2 linked regions of the Thiorhodovibrio frisius genome follow. The main gene of each other region encodes a partner of the protein of the gene in region 2 in a complex. Links are inferred from orthologs where the notes say so. Each region holds a gene or a part of one and is shown on either strand. Other genes may lie near its edges.

Region 1 (7,921 bases), 1.6 Mb from region 2 along the record:
CGAGGAGATCACCAAGGCCTTCAACAGCATTCGCGACGATGCTAAATCGATGGTCGATCAGGTCGAAGACGGCAAGATCGACACCTTCGAGCGTATGAGCAATGCCTGGATGAAGGTTACTCGCGGCGACATCGCTAGTCGCTTCGACAAAATCAAGGACACATACCTGGATGTTACCGCTTCGACCAGCGACCAGATCCAGCGCGAGCACAAGATCCTAGAAGCCTATCAGGACTTCCGTGGCGCCTTGAAGGAATCTGAGGTGCTGGCGCTTGAGGTGCTCAAGACTGCGGAGTCTCGGCTCGATGCGGCCAAGGCCGAGGTGAAGACGTCCATGGCAGCGATTGAGGGCTTTCAGGGCGAGGAGCCCGCGGAGCGTGCCAAGCTCGAACTGGCGCGCGATGAAAAAGTCCGCGCCCTGCAAGACGAAGAGAAGCGTTACCAGATCGCCAAAGACCTGTCGGACAATCTGACCATCGCCTATAACACTTCCGAGGTGGTCATGGCTCGCCTAGTGCAGACGACCAACGCCAAGGAGCGGGTCTATGCCCAGGCTGTGAGCTTCTTCAGCACCAATGAGGTGGTCCTCACCGCGCTGACCGCCTCCTTCACTGGGATGTTCGGGCTGCACGAAGGGACTCGCACCGTCGAGGCGATGAAAGAAGGCGTCAGCCAGTCGCTTGAGGTGCTCGCCGACATTGGCGGCAAAGTGCAGGAGGCGGCCGTCAAGGCCGGTTATGGGCCCACGGTGCGCGCCGACGCTGTCAAGAAGCTGGTCGACTCAGTGGTCGACTGGCAGACCCGCTCGCACGAGATCATTGAGGAGATGCGCGCGCAGAGCACCGCCAATGCCACCGAAATTCGCAACGCGGTCGAAGACGGCAAACGCAAGCTCGCCCGGCTGGCCGAGCAAGGTAAGGGCCTGGCGCCCCTCACCCGATGAGCGCCCAGACCAGCTCGGCGGTCGCTGCGCCGCTCGACGACCTGATGCTGGCCATGGACGTGGTCGACACCCTGCGCAGGCGCGAGCGTCTGGTCAAGCGCGAGCTCGACGGCGCTGGGCGCGAGCAGGATCTCAAGGACCGGTTGCACAAGATCTATCACGCCCAGGGTATTGAGGTTTCGGATCAGATTCTCGAGGAGGGCGTCGCGGCCCTGAAGGAAGACCGTTTCGTCTACAAGCCGCCCGTGCGCAGCCTTGCCGTTACGTTCGCGTGGGTCTATGTCAGTCGCGGGCGCTGGGGGAAATGGCTCCTTGGTGGTCTAACCGCCGTGATCGCTGCTTGGGCGCTCAACTACGTTATCTTTGTGGCACCGGATGCGGCCCTGCCGCACCAGCTCGCCGAAGTTCATGCCGAGACTATTGCAATCGCCCAGTCAGGCGAAGCGCGCGCCCGAGCGGAACAACTGCTTGAAACCGGCCAGGCCGCCGCTCGGAGCGGCGACACTGACGCTGCCCGCCAGGCACTGGCCGCTCTTGACGCCATGCAGAGCATCCTGCGTCAGGAATACAGCTTGCGGATCCTCAACCGACCGGGCGAGCAAACTGGTGTCTGGCGTATTCCGGACATCAACACCCAGGCGCGCAACTACTACATCATCGTCGAAGCGGTCGACCTGAGCGGCGGGGTGCTCCGGGTCCCCATCACCAACGAAGAAACCGGCAAGACGGAAATGGTGACCGCCTGGGGGCTGCGCGTGGACAAGCCGGTCTTCGATGCAGTCGCCCGCGACAAGCAGGATGACGGCATTATCGAGCACAACAGCTTCGGCCAGAAAGCGCGCGGCGCGCTGACGCCCAGCTACGAGATGCGCACCACCGGCGGCGCCATTACCCAGTGGTAAGGACTTGGTGAGAACCTGGTAAGGAGACGAAGATGATCTCTGGGCGACAAACCCTGGCCTCCATCGACCAGGCCATGGCTGCGGAGCGCACCCGGCTTGCCGAGCTTGAGCAGCGCATCCAGGCCGCCAACACTCAAGGGTTGCAGCTCCAGCAAGCCGATGCCGAGGACTATCGCGCGCTGGCGCGGACTCGCATCGACTTGCTGACCGGCGATGACTTGCTCCGTCATATCGACCAGGCGGAGCAGCAAGTCATGGCGCTTTTGCAGGCGCGCGAGCAGGCTCTGCAAGGCCTCGACGAGCGCATGGCAGCCGCCGAGGACGAACGTGCGCGCTTGGAGTCCGAACGCATGGACCAGGCTGACGAGGTGGAGCGCGCAGCCGAGGTCGTCGATGCTGCCGAGGCCAGCACCCAGGCCCGACTCGATGCCGACCCTGACTATCGGCGTCAGCGCGAGCAGGCTAACGAAGCCGAGCGCACCGCCCTGCACGCCGAGGAAAAGGCTGTCCAGAGCGCGCAGGAAATGGAGGAGAAGGGCGCTTCTTATCGAGCGGATCCGATGTTCATGTATCTTTGGCGTCGCCACTACGGCACCTCGGCCTACAAGGCCAATCCCCTCGCACGCTGGCTCGATGGCAAGGTCGCGCGGCTTATTGGGTTTGCCGATGCCCGCGCTAATTTTGCTCGGCTGAATGAAATCCCCGAGCGCTTGGGCGAGCATGCCGAAGCGCTCAAGGCAGCGGCTGACGCCGTCATTGATGCGCTAATAAGCCTGGACACTGCCGCAGGCGAGGCCGACGGCATTCCAGCACTGCAAGCCGAGCTCGAGAAGGCACAGCTGGCATTGAGTGCAATTGACGCTCGCATCGAAGCCGCCGAGGCGAGGCAACAGGAGCTTGGCTCGGAAAAAGCCCGCTTCGCTAGCGGCGATGATCCGCACACCAAGCAGGCGCTAGACGTTCTTGCAGCCGAGCTGCAGCGTGACGACCTGATGGCACTGCGGCGAGAAGCCTTGAAAACGCCCTTCCCGGACGACGACCTCATTGTCGAGCGCTTGCTCGAGCGCGATGACCAGCGCCGTTTGCTCGAGGTCTCGCTCAAGAGCCTGGGCGAAACTCTCGTCCAGCAGCGCAAGCGCTCGAGCGAGCTTGAAGCCCTGCGGCTGGACGTCAAACGCAGTGGCTATGATCGCCCCGGCTCGACTTTCAAGGACGGCGCCCTGATCACACTCATGCTCGGCAATTTTCTCAATGGCATGCTTGACCGCCACGGACTCTGGCGCGTGCTCCAGGAACAGCAACGCTATCGCCCGCCGCGCAGCGATCCGAGCTTCGGCTCCGGAAGCTTCGGTCGCGGTAGCGTCTGGGCCGGCGGCATGGGCGATCTTGGCAATCTGGGCGGCGTGCTCTCTGGGAAGCCTGGCCGGACTTCAAGCAGAAGGCGCAGCGGGGCAGGACGCCCGAGCGGAGGTGGCCGAGGCGGTGGCTTTCGCACCGGGGGTGGGTTCTAAGCAATAAAATGGTGCAGATTCGATTTCTTTACCATCAAGGCCGTGATTGCGCACGCGAGAACCCTGGGGGCTCGAGACCCTTGCCGCAGGTGGCGGGACCGAGCATCCCAAGTTAACCACCGGTTACTGGAGGAAAAAAAGCCACTTCATCACCAGGCTTGATGATGGCATCAGCGCTGGCGATGGATTGATTGACGGCGGCAAGCACTGATTGAGAGAGGGCAAGCGCATCGGACCAAGGCTGGCCGCGCATGGCGAGTTGGGCGCGCAGTTCTGCGGTTGTGATGGGGGCTTCGAGCGGATAGTCCTCGCCCTCGCAGTCCAGTGCCTCGCGCAGGCTGGCGAAATAGAGCAGGCGGATCATCTCAGCAGCTCGCTAAAGGGCAGGAAGTCGACCATATCCCCGCGACTGATTCGGGTGCGCTCGGGGATGACCACCAGGCCATCAGCCCAGGTGAGCGAGGTGATGGCGGCTGAGGATCGGCTGGGGAAGACTTGAACCCGGGGCTGGCCGTCGTCGCCTGGAACCAGCCGGGCGCGCTGGTACTCTCGGCGCTTGTCTGGCTTTTTGGTCTCGAAATCGGCGCTGACGCGCCGGGGGTGGGGCAATAGGTCGCTGCTCATGCCCCGGAGCTTTCCCTGGAGTTTCAGGATCAGCGGTCGGGCAAAGAGCACGAAGGTGACGAAGAGCGACACCGGATTGCCGGGGCTGCCGAGGAAGGCGGCCTGGCCGATGTGCCCGACCGCAATGGGCTTGCCGGGGCGCATCGCCACTCGGGCCACATCTAGCTTGCCGAGCTGCTCGACCGCCGGGCGGACATGGTCTTCCTCGCCGACCGAGACGCCGCCGCTGGCGATGACCAGATCGGCTTGGTCGGCGGCCTCGCGCAATGCCTTCAGGGTCGGCTCAAAGCGATCCGGGATCATCCCCCGGTCAATGACCTCGCAGCCTAGGGCGCGTAGCAAGCCGGCGAGCATGAAGCGGTTGGAGTTATAAATCTGTCCGGGTTGCAGGGGCTGGCCCGGCATGACCAGTTCATCGCCACTGCTCAGAATGGCAACGCGCAGGCGCCGATAGACTTGGAGCTCTGCCGCGCCGAGCGAAGCCGCGAGCGCCAGATGCTGGGGGTCGAGTTTGGTACCCGGGTCTAAAATGTGATCACCTGCGCGGATGTCCTCGCCGCGCTGGCGGATGTTGGCACCTGGTTTGATGCGCGCGAGATCCTCGGGCGCGATGTACAGCTTATCCTTATCTTGGCTACAGATTTCCTGCACCACCACGGTGTCTGCGCCCTCTGGTACCGGTGCGCCAGTGAAGATGCGCGCGGCTGTGCCGGGGGCGAGGGGGCCGGGATGGCTGCCCGCCGGGATACGCTGGCTGACGGGCCATTCGGGCGGGTCGCGGCGCAGATCGGCATGGCGCAGCGCATAGCCGTCCATGGCGCTGTGGTCCCAGTTGGGCTGATCAATCGAGCTGACGACAGGTTTGGCCAGAATGCGCCCGAGGGCCTGATCCAGCGGCAGGTGTTCCAGCTCTAGCGGCGGATGCTCAATGGCGAGAATGCGCGCGATGGCCTCTTCAACTGTCAGTGTCGTGTTGCTGGCTGAGTCGCAGGTGTTGGAGTCGGTGGCGGTGGTCATGGTCGCAAATACTCGGCAGTCAGCGCTTAGCGCTCGCTGAAACGTTCAATCAGCTGCGCGAAGTTGCACGGCTGGGTACGCCGGTCGAGTTGCGGGCCAAGAATGCCATCCCAGGCGGTGCGGCAGGCGCCGGTGGAGCCGGGCAGGCAGAACAGCAGGGTGGCATTGGCCATGCCGGCCAGGGTGCGCGACTGGATGGTGGAGGCGCCAATTTCGCCAAAGGACAGGGAGCGAAATAGCTCGCCGAAACCTGCGATCTCTTTGTCCAGCAAGGGCATCAGCGCCTCGGGCGTGTTGTCGCGTCCGGTTACGCCGGTGCCGCCGGTGCTGATGACCACCTGTACTTCGGCATCTGCGATCCAGTGGGAGAACACCGCCCGCAGCAGATAGCGGTTGTCGCTACAGATTTCGCGTGCCACCACCTGGTGACCGGCTGCGGTGGCGCGCTCGGCCAGCAGATCGCCGGATGCGTCGTTCTCTGCTGTGCGGCTGTCGGATACCGTCAGGATCGCGAGATTGAGTGGCAGAAAATCAAGATCTGGCGCGTGATGGGACATGGGCTAAACCGCTAAATCTTTGGGAGCAGGATGAGTAGCCAGATTACCACCACAAAGGCGATGCTGGAGAAAACTGCCGCCGAGGCGATGTCCTTGGCGCGGGCGGAGAGTTCGTGACGCTCGAGTCCCACGCGATCGACATTCGCTTCAATTGCGGAGTTGAGCAGTTCGACAGTGGGCACCAGGAGCAGGCTGCCGACCAGCATGGCGCGCTCGACAGGTGTCTCGCCTAGCCACATGCCGAGTGGGACCAGTGGAATCAGCAAGATGACTTCCTGGCGAAAGGCTTCTTCGAGCTCGAAACAAGCCTTGAAGCCTTTCATCGAGTAGCCAAACGCACGCAGGATGCGTTTCAGGCCGTTTTGATTTTGGTAGGCCATGCCGTTTAGCGTGAATGGTGCAGGCGTATGATAGGGTCTGATCGCGGCCCGAAATGGTCGACGCCGTTAAGATCAGGGCCTTTCGTGCGCCTTGCGGTCTGCCTAAATTGCCGTTGCATTGTTGGTTTCACTGTTGTAAGCCAAGTCGAGGTGGCGCGCGGCGCGCACGTCGTCAAGGCGTTTGACCGGTAGCGAGTGCGGTGCGGTGCGCAGCATCTCAGGATTTTGGACCGCTTCTTCGCGAATGGCGATCATGGTCTCTACAAAGGCATCGAGCGCCTCTTTGCTCTCGGTCTCGGTCGGCTCGATCAGCAGGCATTCGGGCACCAGCAGCGGAAAGTAGGTTGTGGGCGCGTGAAAGCCATAGTCGAGCAGCCGTTTGGCGAAGTCCATGGTGGTGATGCCATGGTCCTTGGCCTCGCGCTTTAGCGTGATGATGAACTCATGGCTCGCGCGCCGTTGCGGGTAGGCGGGCTGAAAGCCGGCCGCGCTCAGGCGCTTGAGCAGATAATTGGCGTTCAGTGTGGCGTATTCGCCCACCCGTTGCATGCCTTCGAGGCCGAGTAGACGGGCGTAGATATAGGCGCGCAGCAAAATGCCGATGTTGCCGCCGAAAGCGGTCAGGCGGCCGATAGTCTCGGGGCGACTGTGCTCGTCTTGCCAGACCCATTTTTCGCCCGGACCCTCACCCTCGTGCGCCACCAGCGGAATCGGCAGATAGGGCTCGAGGTGCTTGGCCACACCCACCGGGCCCGCACCTGGTCCGCCGCCACCGTGCGGGGTGGAGAAGGTCTTGTGCAGGTTCATGTGGATGACATCAAAGCCCATGTCGCCCGGGCGGACTTTGCCGAGAATGGCGTTGAGGTTGGCGCCGTCGTAGTAGAGCAGGCCGCCGGCGGCGTGAACCTTCTTGGCGATCACCTGGATGTTGCGGTCGAAGACGCCGACGGTGCTCGGGTTGGTCAGCATGATGCCGGCGGTCTGGGGGCCAAGCGCCTGGCTTAGAGCCTCGACATCCACGTCGCCATCCGGCCCTGTTGGGATCTCGCGCACCTCGAAGCCGGCCATGATGGCCGAGGCGGGGTTGGTGCCATGCGCAGCATCGGGCACCAGAACCTCGCGTCGGGCATGGTCACCGCGCGCGTCATGATAGGCGCGAATCATCAGCACCCCGGCAAGCTCGCCCTGTGCACCGGCGGCTGGCGCGAGGGAGACCGCATGCATGCCAGTGATGGCCTTGAGCATCTCCTGTAAATCAAACAGACAGGCCATGACACCCTGGCTGTGGCTTTCTGGCGCTGCCGGGTGGCGCGCTAGGAAGCCGGGCAGGGAGGCCAGGCTGTTACAGGCGCGCGGGTTGTACTTCATGGTACAGGAGCCGAGCGGGTAGAAGTGGGTGTCAATGGAAAAGTTCTTCTGTGACAGGCGGGTGTAGTGGCGCACCGCATCCAGCTCGGAGACTTCCGGCAGCGCTGGGCGTGTTTTGCGCCGCAGTGCCTTGGGCAGGTCGTCGCAATTGGCGAGATGAAGCGGCGCCTGGGCCGCAGCACGGCGGCCAGGATGGGAATGGTCGTGAATTAGCATGGCGAATGAAGGATTAATTGGCGCTGGCTCAGGACAGGGCGCGGCCGAGAGCGTCGCGGAAGCGGTCGATGTCGGACTCGGTGCGCGTTTCTGTGGCGCACACCAGCAGGCTGCCGTCGAGTTCGGGGTAGGAGCGACCGAGGTTGAAACCGGCAAGAATGTTCTCGGCAGCCAGCGCCTTGAGGATATCCTCGGTCGGCCGAGGTAGGCGCAGCAGTTGCTCGTGGAACACCGGGCGGTCGAAGACGGGCTCGATACCCGGGATTTCGCACAGTCGCGCGATCAGGGCGCGCGTGTTGGCATGGCAGGCAGCCGCAACGCGCTCAAGCCCCTCGGCACCAAGCAACGACAAATGAATGGTTGCCGCCGTGACCAGCAGGCCCTGATTGGTGCAGATGTTGGA
Region 2 (7,694 bases):
ACCGGAAAAATATGTTCGGCACCGCCGATTTCTTCCATCGCGAAATGCGGGTGGGCCGCTTTTACATCTTCGTAGGCGTACCACAGACTTTGATGTTGACGTGGTGTGATTTCAACATAGGCAAAATAGCGCATCAGTGGCATGATTTGGTCGATCATCAAGTCGCGACAGATGCTCGAGTCGGAGTCCCAGTTATCGCCGTCTGATGCCTGGGCAGCATAGATGTTCCACTGGCTGGAATCATAGCGCTCTTTAATGACCTCATGCGCCAGGCTGAGCGCGCTGCTGACCACTGTGCCGCCGGTTTCGCGCGAATAGAAGAATTCCTGCTCGTCCACCTCCTGCGCAACCGTATGGTGGCGAATAAAGACGACCTCGATTTTGTCGTAATTGCGTTGCAAGAAAAGATACAGCAGGATGAAAAACCGCTTGGCGAGATTCTTGCGCATCTGGTCCATTGAGCCCGATACATCCATGATGCACAGCATCACCGCCTTGCTGCTCGGCTTCGGCTCGCGGGTGAAGGACTGATAGCGCAGGTCAAAGGTGTCGATAAAGGGTAGGGCTTTGATGCGGGTTTTCAGCCGCGCGATCTCCTCGCGCAGGGCTGATACTTCGGGGGCAGTCTCGGGCGCGCCAGCGGCAAGTAGAGCTTCGAGTTCTTGCTCCAGCTCGCGGATGCGCCCGCGATGGGGGGCGCCAAGGGCCGTGCGCCGGGCGATGGCGCCTTTGAGCGAGCGCACCACGTCGATGTTGCTGGGCGCTCCGCTGGTGGTATAGCCGGCGCGGATGGTTTTGAATTCGGTGGTGCCCAGCAGTTGATTGCGCACCAGATTGGGTAATTCCAGGTCATCAAACAACAGGTCCATGAACTCCTCACGCGAGAGTTCAAAGACAAAATCATCCTCACCGCTCCCGTCGCGGCTGGCGCGTCCTTGTCCCCGACCACCCTCGCCGCCTTCTGGGCGCGGTACCCGGTCGCCAGCGGCAAATTCCTTGTTTCCCGGATGAATCTGCTCACGCTGTCCGCCGGGGCCGTGATGAAACACCGGCTCGGACAGGTCTTTGGATGGTATGCCCACCTTCTCGCCGGCGTCCATGTCGGTGATGCTGCGCCGGTTCACCGCATCAGAGACGGCACGCTTGAGCTGTGCTTTATATCGCTTGAGAAAGCGCTGGCGATTGACAGCGCTTTTGTTTTTCGAGGAGTTGCGGCGGTCGATAAAATGCGACATGCGCTAATGACAGGGGTCAGTCGGGTTATTGGGCCTTGCGTACGCGCAGATACCATTCGGACAGGAGCCGTACCTGCTTGGGTGTGTAGCCTTTTTCCACCATGCGGTCGACGAATTGCTCGTGCTTCTTCTTCTCGTCGGCTGATGCCTTGGTATTAAAGGAAATCACTGGCAGCAACTCCTCGGTGTTGGAGAACATTTTCTTCTCAATCACCACTCGCAGCTTTTCGTAGCTGGTCCAGCGCGGGTTGGAGCCCTTGTTATTGGCGCGCGCGCGCAGCACGAAGTTCACAATCTCGTTGCGGAAATCTTTGGGATTGGAGATACCTGCCGGTTTTTCGATTTTTTCGAGTTCCTCATTGAGCGCGCCGCGATTCATCATCTCGCCGGTGTCAGGATCACGATATTCCTGATCCTGAATCCAGAAATCGGCATAGGTGACATAGCGGTCGAAGATGTTCTGACCATACTCGGCATAGGATTCAAGATAGGCGGTTTGAAGTTCCTTGCCGATGAACTCTGCATAGCGTGGCGCCAGATATTGCTTCAAAAAGCCGAGATAACGATCCTGCACCTCGGGGGGCAAATGCTCGCGAATGACCTGGCGCTCTAACACGTAGAGCAAATGCACCGGATTGGCTGCGACTTCGCTATGGTCGAAGTTAAAAACTTGCGAGAGAATTTTAAAGGCAAAGCGGGTGGAAATGCCCGACATGCCTTCATCGACGCCGGCATAGTCGCGGTATTCTTGCACCGATTTGGCCTTGGGGTCGGTGTCTTTTAGATTCTCGCCGTCGTAAACCCGCATTTTGGAGAAAATGCTCGAGTTCTCGGGCTCTTTCATGCGCGTCAACACCGAGAACTGTGACATCATCTCAAGCGTTCCCGGCGCGCAAGGAGCATGATTGAGCGAGCTGTTGTATAGCAGCTTCTGGTAAATCTGCTTTTCCTCGGTCACCCGCAGGCAATAGGGCACTTTCACGATATAAACGCGATCAAGGAACGCCTCGTTGTTTTTGTTGTTGCGGAAGCTTTGCCATTCCGACTCATTGCTGTGGGCGAGAATAATCCCCTGGAAGGGTAGGGCGGAGAGACCCTCGGTCGGGTTGTAATTGCCTTCTTGTGTCGCCGTCAGCAGCGGGTGCAGTACTTTGATCGGCGCTTTGAACATCTCGACGAATTCCATCAATCCCTGATTGGCTCGGCACAGGGCGCCCGAGTAGGCATAGGCATCGGCATCGTGCTGGGCGAAATGTTCGAGCTTGCGAATATCCACCTTGCCGACCAGGGAGGAAATATCCTGATTGTTTTCATCGCCGGGCTCGGTCTTGGCGATTGCCACCTGTTCGAGAATGGACGGATAGAGCTTAACGACCTTGAACTGGGTAATGTCGCCGTTGTATTCCTGCAAGCGCTTTACCGCCCAGGGCGACATGATGGTGCGTAGATAGCGGATCGGGATGCCGTAGTCTTCCTCGAGAATTGGGCCGTCTTCCTGTGGTGAGAACAGGCTGAGGGGGGACTCAAATACCGGCGAGCCTTTGATGGCATAAAAAGGCACCTGCTCCATCAGTTCTTTGAGTTTCTCGGCGAGCGACGACTTGCCGCCGCCAACGGGGCCGAGCAGATAGAGAATCTGCTTGCGCTCCTCAAGCCCCTGAGCCGCGTGCTTAAGATAAGACACCAGCTGCTCGATGGACTCTTCCATGCCGAAGAAATCGCGGAATGCCGGGTAGCGGCGAATCACTTTGTTCTGAAAAATCCGGCTCAGGCGCGGATCATCATGGGTGTCGACCAATTCGGGCTCACCGATGGCGTTCAGCAGCCGCTCGGGCGCGCCGGCATAGGTCAGCGGATCGCGCTTGCACAGATCCAGATACTCATTCAGCGTCATCTCCTCTTCGCGCGAGGACTCATACCTGGCTCGGTAACGCTCGAAAATCGACATCGATGGAACCTCCGTGGATCGATCAGCAGTTACACCGAAACCCTTTGAGATTTCGGCTCGTTCTGGGCCGGGTGACGGCCACGGGGGACGCCGTGAATACTTCCCTGTAGGCTTCCCGGCGGCGTCCCTGATCCAATCAATGGCCGCCGAGACCCCGTGGCCGTCACCAGACCCATAACCGAAAACCATCAGTTTGCGATAGGTCTATCCCAGTTTTCCACAATGAGGGTGGCCACCCCTTCTCACGAGCCCGCGAAGCGATTATTTTTGACCGCAGGTGGCTGGCGTGGGTTCAGCGGCGCAAATTACTCCCAATCTCTCAGGGCCAATCTCTCAGGGCCAATCTCTCAGGGGTAGCGGCAACCCCGTCAATTCTCTGAGCCGAGGATGCATCATGATGTTCGACGTGCGGGTACAGCTTCAGACATTCGATCCCGAGCAGGAGCAGCGCGCTTTGCGCGAGGCCCTGCCGGGCATCGGCGCAATGGTCAGCTTTGTCGGCATTTTAAGGGATTTGAACCATGGGCAGGCGGTGCACGAAATGGTTCTGGAACACTACCCCGGCATGACCGAAAAGGTGCTACATCAACTGCTTGAGGAGGCCCGCGCCCGCTGGTCGCTCGCGGGCGGGCGCATTATTCACCGGGTCGGTGCACTGCATCCTACCGATGCCATTGTGCTGGTGGTGACCGCCAGTACCCACCGCAGCGACGCCTTCCGTGCCTGCGAATTCCTCATCGACGCCCTCAAAACCCAAGCTCCGTTCTGGAAACGCGAACTCACGCCAGCAGGCCCCCGCTGGGTCCAAACTCGCGAGCAAGACGCGCTGTCAGCTGCGCGGTGGAAATCAGGCTGAGCGGATATCTGTTTCCATGAGGCGCTTCAATCAGTCGGGTACCTTGCGGTAGTGTCCATTGAAGGTGACGTTCAAGCCACCGCATTGGCCATTGTCATCGCTCACGGAGATGGCGTTTTGCGCCAGCCTGATCATCAGGCGGCAGCCATAGGCACCGCCTTCGGCGAAGTCAATCAGCTTGCCATCCAAGGTGGCGGTTCCCTCGAAAGAGCCGGTGCGGGCGTTCAGGCCCGCGCCTGTCTGTAGTGCCAGGACTGCGTTGCCATCGACCTGAACTGTTCCGTCGCCAAGTGAGCGGATGCGGATATCGGCAGAGTTCTGGTCTGGCTGGCCGTCCACCCGCCGGCTGTATTGACCGCTGATGCCAGCGTCCACCTGGTCGTCAGTGGTAACCTGCTCGAGTTGCTCAAGTCTCGTGCGGTAAAGGCTAATCAGACAGTCGCTGGTGGAGCAAGTGTCGCGCTGGTTGCTCAGCCAGTCACGCTGGCTAGCGCGAAGTGCTGCGGCCTTGCTGGTCTTGCGCAAGGCAGCCCGATAGCTGCGGGTTAAAGCATCATCGAGCCTTGAGAGTGCCGGATCGGCGCAGATGGTCTTCTCGACCCAGCTCTGGGCCTTGGCGCAATCGAAACCAGCCGCAGACACCTGAGCAGCGGCGATGACAAGACCAAGGACGAGTGTTTGAAGCGAAAATATCTTCATTCTGTGTCACTCGCAAGGAATGTGTCCAAAAAAGGTCGATTGGCCGACACAATCAGACCCGCGCCACCCTAAGTGTCATAGCCCCGGCCACCCCGGAGAATGGATCTGCTGGGTTAGGGTAACAGCAGGAAATTCTGCGGCAATTCTGCAGGAAAATAACTGCCGTGCACAAGTAAACTGGCCTGGTGGCGCAGTCTCTCGCCAAATTCCAGGCTAACGCGCTGGATAGAATCAAGCAAGGCCCGATTGTTTGGATATGGGGCCTAAGTCAGGTCTTGAAAAAGGCCACCAGCTCGCTCAGCCGCGCTGCCATCTCGGCGAGTTGCCCACTGGCCTCGGCCGTCTGGCGTGCGCCATTGGCGGTTTGATGGGTCTCGTCGCTAATTCCGGTGATGTTGCGGTTGATCTCCTCGGCAACCGCAGATTGCTCTTCTGCGGCGCTGGCAGTTTGCATGTTCATCTCGCTGATGCGCGAGGTGGCGGTGCCGATGTTGTGCAGCGCGTTGCCCGCTTCGCCGGCATGCGCCACGGCTTTGGTGGAAGCCTCGTTGCCGCTCTGCATCGTGGCGACGACCCGCCGGGTCGAGTCTTGCAGTTGGTGAATCATGTGCTCGATGTTGGTGGTGGAATCGCTGGTGCGGGCGGCCAGGGTGCGCACCTCATCGGCCACGACGGCGAAGCCGCGGCCCTGCTCGCCGGCGCGAGCAGCTTCAATTGCGGCATTCAGCGCCAGCAGATTGGTCTGATCGGCGATTGAGCGAATCACCTCCAGCACCGATCCGATCTCAGCGCTGCTCGACTCGACATCTGCCATCACGGTGGCGGCCTGGCGCACATGACCGGCCAGCTCTTCGATGGCGGAAATACTGCGCTGCACCACCTCGCTGCCTTGGTGGTTGGCGTTATCCGCCTCGCGCGCAGCCTCGGCCGCACCGGCGGCGTTGCGCGCGACTTCCTCCACCGTGGCGGCCATTTCATTCACGGCCGTGGCCAGCTCATCGATGCGATTCTGTTGGGTGTCGACACTGCGGCTGGTTTGCTCGGTGATGGCGGAGGTCTGTTCCGCCGCTGAGGAGAGCTCCTGACTGGTTTGGCGGATGTGCTCAACCATGTCGCGCAAGCGGTGCGCCATGCGCCCCATCGCGGCATAGACGCCGGTGTGCCGATCCGGGTCATCCAAGGTCATGGACAGATCGCCATTGGCGATGCCCTCACTGAGCTCGAGCATCTCCTCCGGCTCGCCGCCGAGCGGGCGGGTGATGCCGCGGGTGATGCGCAGGGCCACTGCCAGAATCGCCAGCAGGGCGGCGCCGAGCACCAGGGCGACCACCTTGATCTGGCGATTGACTGCGGCCATGGCCTCGGTCTCGTCGATCTCCGCCACCAGCGCCCAGCGTGTCCCTTCCACCTCGAGCGGGGCATAGGCTGAGAGGACCGGATTGTTGTTGTAATCGGCGATCACTTGCGTCCCGCTCTTGCCCGCCAGCGCTTCCTTGGTCGCTTGGGTCAGCACGCCGTTTTTATCGACCGTTCCGGCAAAAGAGGCGGCGACGCTGCGGCCCTTGGGGTCGAGGAAAGAGTCCGAGCGCATGCGATGATCGGGGCCGACCAGATAGGACTCGCCGGTCTCACCCATGCCGTCGCGAATGGCCATGATGCGGTTGATCGGCTCCAGCGGCAGTTGCAGGGCCACCACCAGCTCGGTCTGGCCATCGTATACGATCGGCTGTGCAATAAAGCCTGCGGGCTGGTCGTTGCTAGGCGCATAAGGGGCATAGTCAGCAAAGCCGTATTCCCCGCTTTGCAAGACTTGGCCGAACAACTCGCCGAGGTTGCTGCGGGCATAAGGCCCGTCGCTCAGGTTGGTCTCGTAATCCGGCTCTTTGGCCACGGTGTAGAAGACGTAACCATCGGGATTGACCAACAGCAGGTCGTAGTAGCCGTACTGGTCGATGTATTTGCGGTAAAAGTCCTCGCCGGCCAATTGCGGGCTGAAGGCTTCGGCCACGTCAATCTCGGCGAGAATGGCCCAATGCAGTCCGGCCACATTCAGCGGGGCATAGGCGGACAGCACCGGGTGGCCGTCATAGCCCTTTATGACGCGGGTGTCGGCCTGACCGCCGAAAGCCTCGCGCGTCGCTTCTGTATCGACCTGTCCCTGCTCCGGATGACGGAAGGAGGCATCGACGCTGCGACCGTCGGCATCGATAAAGGCATCGGAGCGCATCAGCCCATCTTCCCCGACCAGATAGGTTTCCCCGGTTTTGCCGAGGCCCGCGCGTTCACCCATGATGGCGTTGAGCCGGTCGATCGGGAACTGAAAGATAGCCACTCCAAGGCGCTGATCGCCGTTGAAGATGGGCGTGGCGACAAAGCCGGCAGGGGCCTCGTAGGATGGCGTATAGCGCGCGAAATCGACCAGCACCACCTCCCCAGGGGGTGCCGCATCGGCGCGGCGGAAGGCATCGGCAAAGTTGGTCTCGGCGTATGGGCCGTCCATCAGCGAGGTGGCGTAGTCCAGCTCCTTGAACACCGAATACACGATCTCGCCACTGCCGCTATTGACCAAAAAGATGTCGTAGTACCCAAAGGCCTCCAGATAACTGCGAATCCACGGATGAAAGCGCCGATGCAGTGCGCTATAGGCCGAGCCGTCGCTTGCGGCATCAAGGCGGTGTTTCTCGCCCAGCGGGTGGGAGTTGTCGCCGATATAGAGGTTTTGCAGGGCCAGGGTAGCGCCCGGCAGCGGATCGAGCAGCGCCTGCCAGTCCGGCGGGCTGCCGTTCAGCTCCGCATAGCGTTCAGCAAAGGGGCCCTGGTAGTAGTCGGCCAAGGCGGCACGCAGGCGCTCAACCTCGCCGGGAACAGCCGCCACCGCCTCGCCCTGCTCCGCAAAAGCCCCGGTGAAACCTTGCATCGCCTCCACGATCATGCCGTCTGAGGCAAAGGTGCGGGA

What was found.
Region 1: the proteins of Thiofri_RS17300 (region 2) and moaD are in contact, whole or in part, in a crystal structure (PDB 1FMA), measured with the Escherichia coli proteins. The link is inferred for Thiorhodovibrio frisius from one-to-one orthologs.

Annotation. Positions count from the first base shown.
Region 1 is NZ_CP121471.1:2,147,111-2,155,031, forward strand. What follows is about bases 2,095-5,093. They hold moaD (molybdopterin converting factor subunit 1), read right to left. Parts: upstream 3,721-5,093; coding sequence 3,469-3,720; downstream 2,095-3,468. Other genes in these bases: Thiofri_RS10050 (coiled-coil domain-containing protein), read left to right, coding at 2,095-3,356; Thiofri_RS10060 (molybdopterin molybdotransferase MoeA), read right to left, coding at 3,717-4,997; moaB (molybdenum cofactor biosynthesis protein B), read right to left, coding at 5,024-5,093. Also shown: Thiofri_RS10040 (hypothetical protein), read left to right, coding at 1-943; Thiofri_RS10045 (DUF6384 family protein), read left to right, coding at 940-1,845; more of Thiofri_RS10050, read left to right, coding at 1,878-2,094; more of moaB, read right to left, coding at 5,094-5,554; Thiofri_RS10070 (diacylglycerol kinase), read right to left, coding at 5,566-5,934; aminomethyl-transferring glycine dehydrogenase subunit GcvPB, read right to left, coding at 6,037-7,518; aminomethyl-transferring glycine dehydrogenase subunit GcvPA, read right to left, coding at 7,547-7,921. UniProt on the Escherichia coli protein: Involved in sulfur transfer in the conversion of molybdopterin precursor Z to molybdopterin.
Region 2 is NZ_CP121471.1:3,784,031-3,791,724, reverse strand. Bases 2,537-5,308 are described here. They hold Thiofri_RS17300 (molybdenum cofactor biosynthesis protein MoaE), read left to right. Parts: upstream 2,537-3,577; coding sequence 3,578-4,039; downstream 4,040-5,308. Other genes in these bases: Thiofri_RS17290 (methyl-accepting chemotaxis protein), read right to left, coding at 5,007-5,308; Thiofri_RS17295 (lysozyme inhibitor LprI family protein), read right to left, coding at 4,070-4,738; Thiofri_RS17305 (PrkA family serine protein kinase), read right to left, coding at 2,537-3,183. Outside these bases: Thiofri_RS17310 (YeaH/YhbH family protein), read right to left, coding at 1-1,235; more of Thiofri_RS17305, read right to left, coding at 1,261-2,536; more of Thiofri_RS17290, read right to left, coding at 5,309-7,694. UniProt on the Escherichia coli protein: Converts molybdopterin precursor Z to molybdopterin. This requires the incorporation of two sulfur atoms into precursor Z to generate a dithiolene group. The sulfur is provided by MoaD.